DNA from 2 places in the Paenibacillus sp. FSL H8-0280 genome. Region 2 is predicted to be linked to the other one. Evidence: predicted binding sites of a transcription regulator. Region 2 holds the regulator's gene; the other holds the start of a gene.
The links. Region 2 encodes LexA, which represses DNA repair genes until DNA is damaged. Its sites were predicted from a motif close to CGAACATATGTTCG; they were not measured.
Positions count from the first base shown of each region.

Region 1: MHI12_RS16350 (DNA polymerase IV) is a predicted target of LexA. The motif match lies at 2,081-2,094, and genes of this name have one in related genera.

Region 1 covers NZ_CP150296.1:3,702,078-3,706,518, reverse strand. Annotated here, with positions in the region: gene MHI12_RS16360 (hypothetical protein) at 103-471, opposite strand; gene MHI12_RS16355 (YolD-like family protein) at 473-820, opposite strand; gene MHI12_RS16350 (DNA polymerase IV) at 817-2,034, opposite strand; gene aroE (shikimate dehydrogenase) at 2,322-3,224, opposite strand; gene MHI12_RS16340 (MFS transporter) at 3,252-4,439, opposite strand.
Region 2 covers NZ_CP150296.1:4,089,949-4,094,389, reverse strand. Annotated here, with positions in the region: gene MHI12_RS17870 (hypothetical protein) at 1-282, opposite strand, end outside; gene MHI12_RS17865 (aldehyde dehydrogenase) at 875-2,176, shown strand; gene lexA (transcriptional repressor LexA) at 2,282-2,908, opposite strand; gene MHI12_RS17855 (LysM peptidoglycan-binding domain-containing protein) at 3,205-3,582, shown strand; gene MHI12_RS17850 (DUF896 domain-containing protein) at 3,678-3,887, shown strand; gene MHI12_RS17845 (hypothetical protein) at 4,013-4,441, shown strand, end outside.

The DNA.
Region 1 (4,441 bases), 390 kb from region 2:
ATCAAAGGTCGGTTTACCCAATAGGGAGAAGAAAACAATGGTTATAACTGTATTATATCCACCCTATGCCGTTATATACCTTATTCTGCTCTAACTCTATGTTTATCTTGTCATATCAGTAATATCAACACTCATATGTTCAGTAAGCATTAAGGTTACATCCACTTTCACTTTGCTCCACAATAGTGTCATTTTATGAAGGTAACCTCTTACCGAATAATCTACCGTTAAACTCAGCTCAGACCTCTTTTCATCTATGATTTTTATATGATGTTCCTTTAAAATTTGTTTCGATTTGTACATCTCTAAAGCAATTTTCTTTTGGGTGCCGTCCAGGTAGTCAACATATACAGATTTCATCTTAAAGTTTGAAGCGTATATTTTTTGCTTATCTACCTCGAGCGCACCTAAAAGATAAGGGAGTTCTACCAGCCTCTTCACGAGTGAAAGTTCCTCAGAAGTCTGTCGCACCTTACACGCCTCCTTCTTCAAGTTTTACAGCGACCAATTGATCAAAATCGACCCATTCAAATCCATTCTCCATTTCAATTTTTATTTTCTTTCCAAAGGAACTGACTGAAGTGACGATTCCGTGTATATACCGATTGCCTGACTCATTAAATACTTCAAAGGCGGCTTGCAATGTATAATTGAGAGACATATCTATATTCTGAGTAATAATCTCCCACTCATCTTGATGAATCAGTGGTTTCGTTTGATAATGAATTTGAGTACGATGCTGTATAATTCGTTCTTTATGTTGTGGAAGCATCATGCGGCTCGATTCCCATAATCCATTGGCCTCCAGTTTTTTGCTCATTTGTAATGCCCCCCAATTTTAGATGCTCGATCGATCGCTTGGCCAGCAGCCGTAATGGAGCTCGCTCGTAGAATGGCAATGTCGCCAAATCGATCCTTAATGTCGTCCATCACCTGATCAATGGCTCGTTTCTGCTCTTGATCATCAAAAAAAGATAGTTGATATGTATCCGCGTTGGATAATTGAGACAGGGATACGCCAACACGGCGCACAGGTTGCCCATCCCAATGTTGATGAAATATGCGTTTGGCTAGTTTGCACACATCAACGGTTATGTTTGTTGGATCAGACAGTTTAACTTGCCTGTGAAAACCCGTTGGTTGGTCGAAGTCGGCTCCAGATACACTCACGGAAACGACACTACCCATCAGTCCCTTTTTACGGGCTCTTCTGCACACTTCTGTACAGATATCGAGGATAACTACTTCGATCTCCCAAGCCTCTATGAAATCTCTTGGCAGGGTCATTCCGTTTCCGATATCCTTTTGTGTACTGTGTGTATTGACGGTTACTGGTGAATTGTCGAGTCCATTTGCCACTCGCCAGATGACTTCTCCATTAACACCCCACTTACTTCTTAATTTGGAAAGAGACGTATTCGCCAGGTCTCTAATGGTTCGGATGCCCATCTTCCACAGATGTTTTTCCATTCTTGAGCCAATCCCCCACATATCGCGGATGGGCTTATCTCCAATGTGGAGGTGTAATTCCTCTTTCTTTAAGTGGAAAATGCCACCCTCAGCTTTTTTAGCAATCATATCGCAGCACAATTTACTGATAATTTTGTTTTCACCAATGCCAGCTCTCGCGTAAACGCCTGTTTCATTATAGATTTTGTCTTGAATTTGCTTGGCCAAATCAATTGGATCATTACCGAATAGATGCATAGACCCTGTAAAATCAGCGAATAATTCGTCTATACTGTACGGTTCGACCAGATCGGTGAACTCCTCAATAATGGACATGATTTGGGTGGATACTTCAATGTATTCTTGCATGTGTGGTTTCACAATGATCAGTTCAGGACACTTCTGAAGAGACTGCCAGAGTGGTTCCGCGGTAGATACACCTTTAGCTTTGGCCAACGGACAAGCGGCAAGGATAATTCCAGAACGTCTTGCTGGATCGCCAGCGACGGCGAGTGGTCTATTTTTGTATTGAGGCATTTTCGCCTTCTCGACTGAAGCATAAAAGCTCTGCATATCAATGAGCATAATGGTTCGCTGCTTAGCCAACACTGAAATCACCCCTGTACTTTTAAGAACGTATGTTTGTATATATTATAAACCGAACACACGTTCTTTATGCAAGAGGTAAATATTTATATTAGTCGGACTATATTTTTGCCCATTTCGGCAATCGGTATAAGTTCGTGCTGTTGGCTCAGGAAACGAACTTATACCGGAAAAAGAAAAAAGCCGCTAAACATAGCGGCTTTAATAAGAGCAGTTTTTGGTTTTCAACTGTAATAACTCTAATATTAACTTACCCTATTATCCATTCATATCTCTGTACCAAATACGCTCTCTTTCACCTCTGCAATTGGCATATCTTCTCCTGTAAATAGTTTGTAAGCAAGTGCGCCTTGCCATAACACCATACCGAGACCGTTAATCGCTTTGGCACCAGCAGCTTCGGCCTGTTTTAACAGTTTTGTTTTGCGAGGATTGTATACAACATCGGTTACTACCAAATCTTTGCGTAACACATCTTCTACATCGTCAACAATACTCAATTCATCTAATGGTTTCATGCCCAAGCTTGTAGCGTTCGCTAAGATAGCACTATCTGCGATTTCTTTACGAAATGCTTCTTTATCTTCCAAAGGGAAAACGTTAGCCTTCACGCCGAAGTGTTTCATCTCATTGTTAATATATGCTGCATTTTCTTCTGCCTTGGAGAAGAATTTGTCATTTCTGGCGAAGATACTAATCTCTTTAATGCCTGATTGAACCAACTGAATAGCGATCGGTGTTGCAGCACCTCCAGAACCGACTAAAGTTACTTTTTTCCCGTTTAGCTCGACTCCATGTTCTTCAAGATTTTTTACGTAACCTAATCCGTCCGTATTATATCCGACCAACTTGCCATTTTTATTTACGACGGTATTACTGGCTCTTGAGAATTTAGCGGTATCATCCAGCTCGTCCAAATACTGAATAACATCGATTTTGTTTGGCATGGACACATTGAATCCTGCAACGCCCATTGCTTTCATACCTTCAACTGTTTCTTTCAACTTCTCTGGCCCAACCTCAAAAGCCAAATATGCATAGTTCAACCCACTGATCGTATAACCGACATTGTGCATTTGTGGGGAAACGCTATGTCCGATTGGTGTTGCAAGTAATCCAACTAAAGTTGTTTTTGCGTCAATTTTGGCAAGATTTTTATCGTTATTCATTTGAAAGACTCCTTATGAGTTGAATTTTTATTGAAACACTTTTTTTCCTCGGATAAGTACAAAAACTGCAAGCAATACACTCAAACAAGCAATGACCATATCAAAAACAAGTGTCATGGAAATACCGATCTGTCCCACTAAGAAGCTCGATATGAAGGGAACCAATATAAAAGCAGCACTTCCTGCTATATTCACATAAGATGTTGTCGTTCCTTTGTTTTTAACGAAGAATCTTGTCATTATAGTGATAGCCAATTGGAAGGTACCGGAAGTGGACAATCCCAAGATAAACGTCATGATAATAACAATTGTATATGATTGAATAAAGAACAAGCTCAGCATGGATAGGAAGGCTATCGTTGGATATAAGATCATCACAGTAATTGGTTTTATGAACTTGTCTAATACAGCTGCAAGCAAAAGTACCGAAACCAATGCCCCAATGCTAAAGTAACTTAAAAGTTTTATCGAGACATTCTCACTTAGTCCAATATATTTAGACCCAAGCTCTGGAAGCCATGTTTGCCAAACCACAAACAATGCTGTGGAAGTAAAACCGATAAGGATGATTGCCAATCCTTCTCCCCAAAACTTCGGTTCTTCCTTGAAATGATTTTTGTAGGTTGCACTATCTGCTTCATCTTTTGAGTTGGACTTAAACGCTGGGAACGGCATAAAGATCAAGTAAATTCCACTGATCAGGAACAAGATTCCCAAAGCATAAAATGACCAGCCCCAAGAGATATCGTTGGCAACTAGATACGCGAGAATGAATGGCAGTAACGTGGCTCCGATGGACATGATCGCTTTGACCAAAACCGTAGCCGAACTAGATTTCTTAGGAAATGATTCAATCAATGCTGGGTATGTTCCTGAATCCAGCAATGAATTTGCTATTCCGGCAGTGATGGCCAATACAAAGGCCACAGGATAGCTTGACATTAAAGGAATACCAACAAGGAACAGTAAATACAGAAAACTTCCTGTAATGATGATTGGTTTACGACCGATTTTATCGGACAACCGGCCGGCAAAGAATAGAGCTATCAGCTTACCGATACCAATTGCAGAAACAAGCAAACTAATCTTTTCAACAGGTTGATTGTAGTTATCTGATAGGGCACTCATATTTGAAGCTATAATGATATTGATCATCCCAAGCATAAAGTAATTCAAGTACATGCCAAGAGACGTTTTAATATATGGATTCTTCATTT
Region 2 (4,441 bases):
AGAGGCTGTTAAAGACCACATCCCATTATCATCTTTGACGGACACTTCCGATATTTTTAAACCATCAAGTTCATATTCGATTGCTTCAACTGTTTCTGCTACTTCATCTTGCTTAGTTTCTTCTTTTGCTTGCTCAGTGTCTACTAATACATTCGTTTCTACTAGTTCTGTTTCAGTTGATTTCACAGGCACTGTATTGGCTGTTTTTTCTGTCTCACTTCCACAAGCTGTTATTGCTATTGTTAACATTAAGGCTGACAATAAAAGTGATGCTTTTTTCAAGATGATTCCTCCAATATATGTATTCTGCATATAGTCTATCAGACCTAGGTATATTTTTCTATGTAAATGAGAGGAAAAGCTAATACATGTGGAGTCGCAACTAGAAGAGGATAGCCTCTCATAAACCTTAATAAAGGTCATTGTATCAGTCAGTCTGTCCTAAATAGTCGCGAACTTCTAACTTCTTGCGGCACCTTGTCTTTAGACATCTCAGTTGTTCTTATCAGGCAACGACTGAACATTTATTCATTTCTCCTTAGCCATTCATCCTTTTACTCAGATATTAGAATAACCTGCTACGATAATAGATGTATTCCATGAGACTGTTGAATTTAAAACCAAAACTCACCTACTATCGCAGTAAGCTGATACTGTCTATAGAATGAAAGACTTACATAGCACCCTCATAAGGCAACTTGAAAGCCACGAGATAGAAAGGAATTCTAGCATTCACACATTTAAAATTGCAAACATCGTCCAAATACATACAAATCAATGTTTCATTTGTATGTTGAAAGTTTCATATAGAAGAGGTATACTTTAATTAAATTTTGAGCAATTTAATTTTAAATAATTAATTGGAGATGTTAATATGAATCAAGCAAAACAACTAGTGACAGAACAACGTACATTTTTTTATACAGGACAAACTAAAAATATCAAGTATCGGATTAATGCGCTTCAACAGCTTAGAAAAGGAATTGAAAAGTATCAGCAACGGATTCAAGATGCACTTCGGGCAGATTTGAACAAATCAGAGGCGGAAGCTTACGGTTCAGAGATTCGTATTGTTTTGGGTGAACTGGATTTTGCATTAGAACACCTGCAGGAATGGGCTGCACCTAAACAAGTCCCAACCAATTCGGCTATGCCGGATGGGGTGAGCACCATTTATCCGGAACCATACGGAGTGGCGCTTATTATTGCACCTTGGAATTACCCTTTCCAACTGGCCTTTGGTCCACTGATTGGAGCAATTGCAGCCGGTAACTGTGCAGTTATCAAGCCTTCTGAATTAACACCAGCCGTATCTCGTCTGACGTATGATCTGATTCATGAGATTTTCCCTCAGGAGTATATTGCCGTTATGGAAGGGGAAGTTGAAGCCAGCACCGCATTGTTGAAAGAGAAGTTTGATTATATTTTCTTCACAGGAAGCACGGGTGTTGGTCGCATTGTTATGAAGGCAGCTGCGGAGCATCTGACTCCTGTAACTCTTGAGTTGGGTGGTAAGAGTCCTGCTATTGTCCATAACGATGCAGATCTGAAGCTGGTGGCCCAGCGGATTGTTCGTGGTAAGTTCCTCAATGCGGGGCAAACATGCGTTGCTCCGGATTACTTGCTTGTGCATGAACAAGTTCATGATGAACTGATCGATATGATTGGCGCAGAGATCAAAGATAAATTTGGGGATGATGTGTTATTGAACGCTGATTTCCCGCATATTGTTAACGCGCGTAACTTTGATCGGTTGTCGGGATTCCTCACAGATGGCAAAACGCTGATTGGTGGACGTTCTGTACGTGAGCAGTTGCTCATTGAGCCGACTGTACTTGGAGATGTGAACTGGGAATCAGCTGTCATGCAAGAAGAGATCTTCGGTCCGATTCTTCCTGTATTTACGTACAGTGACCTGAACCCAATGCTGGATGAGATTGTTCGCCGGCCAAAACCATTGGCGCTATATCTCTTCACACAAGATGAGCAACTGCAGGAGCAGGTTCTGAATCAAGTGTCCTTCGGTGGGGGATGTATTAATGACACACTTTCTCATATGACTTCACACTATCTCCCGTTTGGTGGTGTAGGAGAGAGTGGGATGGGCTCATATCACGGACAACAGAGCTTTGATGTGTTCTCGCATCACAAAAGTGTTCTGAAACGCAGTGAATAATTAGCCGCTAAAATAACATAAACATGAAAAAAAGAGGTTGTCCTGTTCATCAGGGCAACCTCTTTCGTATTTCATTACATCTAGTTTTGTTACTCAAGTTAAATATTAATGAATATCTCGGAAAAGGCCAATGACTTTACCCAGAATACTAACATGTTTCAAACGTAAAGGTTCGAAGGTCGCATTCTCCGGTTGAAGGCGAATATGATCTTTCTCTTTATAGAACGTTTTCACTGTAGCTTCATCGTCTTCAGTCATTGCAACGACGATATCACCGTTATCAGCAGTTTGCTGTTGACGGACAATAACGTAATCTCCATTAACGATTCCAGCTTCCACCATACTATCTCCCACTACTGAAAGCATAAACACTTTCTGTTCGCCTACATAATGTGTAGGAAGAGGGAAGTAGTCTTCAATGTTCTCGGTTGCAGTGATTGGAACCCCGGCTGTGACCTTACCAACGACAGGAATACGTGCAACGCTATGAGCAAATTGATGAGAATGCTCAGATTCTTCCTGGCTCAAAAGCTCAATGGCTCTTGGCTTGGTAGGGTCGCGTCGGATCAAACCTTTTTTCTCCAAACGATCCAAATGTCCATGTACTGTTGAGCTGGAAGCCAGTCCAACAGCTTCACCAATTTCCCGTACGGAAGGAGGATACCCCTTCAACCGGACTTCATTTCGTATAAACTCCAGAATAGCCTGCTGCCTGCTGGATATCTTCGACATACCGTATCAACCCCATTTTAGTAACGTTTGGGAAAATTATAACATAGAACCTCCGTTCGTACAAACATAAGTTCTAAATAAAATAGCATTAAATCAGTGTTTTTTAACTTTTAGAACCGAATTTGTCCAAAAGGCAGAGCATAATACTGCAAATACTTTGCAAAAGAACTTCAATGAAGATATTTCTCCTTCAAAAAAGAAGCGAACAATTGTTCTAAAAATCTATTGAACAAAACAAGTGTTCGTGTTATATTGATTTCAACAGATAGGAACAAACGTTTGGAGGCGGGTATTTAATGAGATATTCTACTTATCAAAGCATTTATGAACCGATGAATTCGGAACTGGTGAAGTCTAACATAGGGAACTACAAGAAGGTTTTAGCGCGTTTCAAGATTTCTTCATGGATGTTAAAGGTAGCCATTACCTCTTTGATTATATTTATTGGATGCAGCACTGTTTTAACTGTATTTGCTGGCAATGAGAATGATGTTCTGCCTGGAGGGAAGATTGCCGTTTCACAAGGGGAAACCTTATGGAGTATTTCTTTGGAACATAAACCGACGAATATGGATACACGTATTTATATAGAAGCAATTAAGAAAGTGAATCAACTTCATACGACTTCCATCCAAGTGGGTCAAGTACTAGCTCTACCGCAATTTGCAGAATAAAATGCACATCAATGAGTGTTAGCGCGTGTCAGCTTGACAAGCTGCCTTTATCATGGCAAAGTTAATATGACTTTGTATTTTTGGAGGGGACAAGCTTGGATATAGATAGTCTGGTAGCACGCATTAACGAATTGGCTCGTAAGCAAAAGTCCACTGGATTGTCGGAGGAAGAACTTGCTGAACGTGCCGAGCTAAGAGAGATTTATTTGAGCAATATTCGCAGCAATTTCAGACAACAACTGGATACCATTGAGATTGTTGATGATGAGAATGACAAAGGCCACCAAGGCAAACTCAAACACTAACGAAACCTAATGATATCATTATGATATTTAGGTTTCTTCCTGTTATTTTGAGTGTGCAATTTATAGGGGGAAATGTTGGTTTACAGTTATGTAAGCCGATACAAAGACACATAAGGGGGATTCTCATGTCGCGTTCGTTCGAGAGAACGGTTAAGAAAAATTCCAAGCAGTTAAATCAGCAACGCAAAAAAAGTGGTCAACCAATCACTGGTACACCAGGTGAAGAAGTCTTTAAGGGACGCAGCTTGTTGTTCCCAATATTTTTGATCGGTCTCGCCTTTTTGTATCTGTTTATGAGCACATTCCTTGTGCAAGCTCCAATGACAACTTGGGACTGGGTGACCATGCTGCTTTACGTATTTTTGGCAGTCATCTTCATGCTTCGCCGTCCATACATCAAGATTAGCAGTAATCGGATTATAACGACGAAGGGTAATCGTGAACGTTCAATTGGGGTTGACGATATCGTTAAATTCAGAATTGAACCAGGTACGGTTGTAATCGAACATAACAGTCGCGGGAAAAGATGGGTGTTTACCAAGTTATTGAACCGT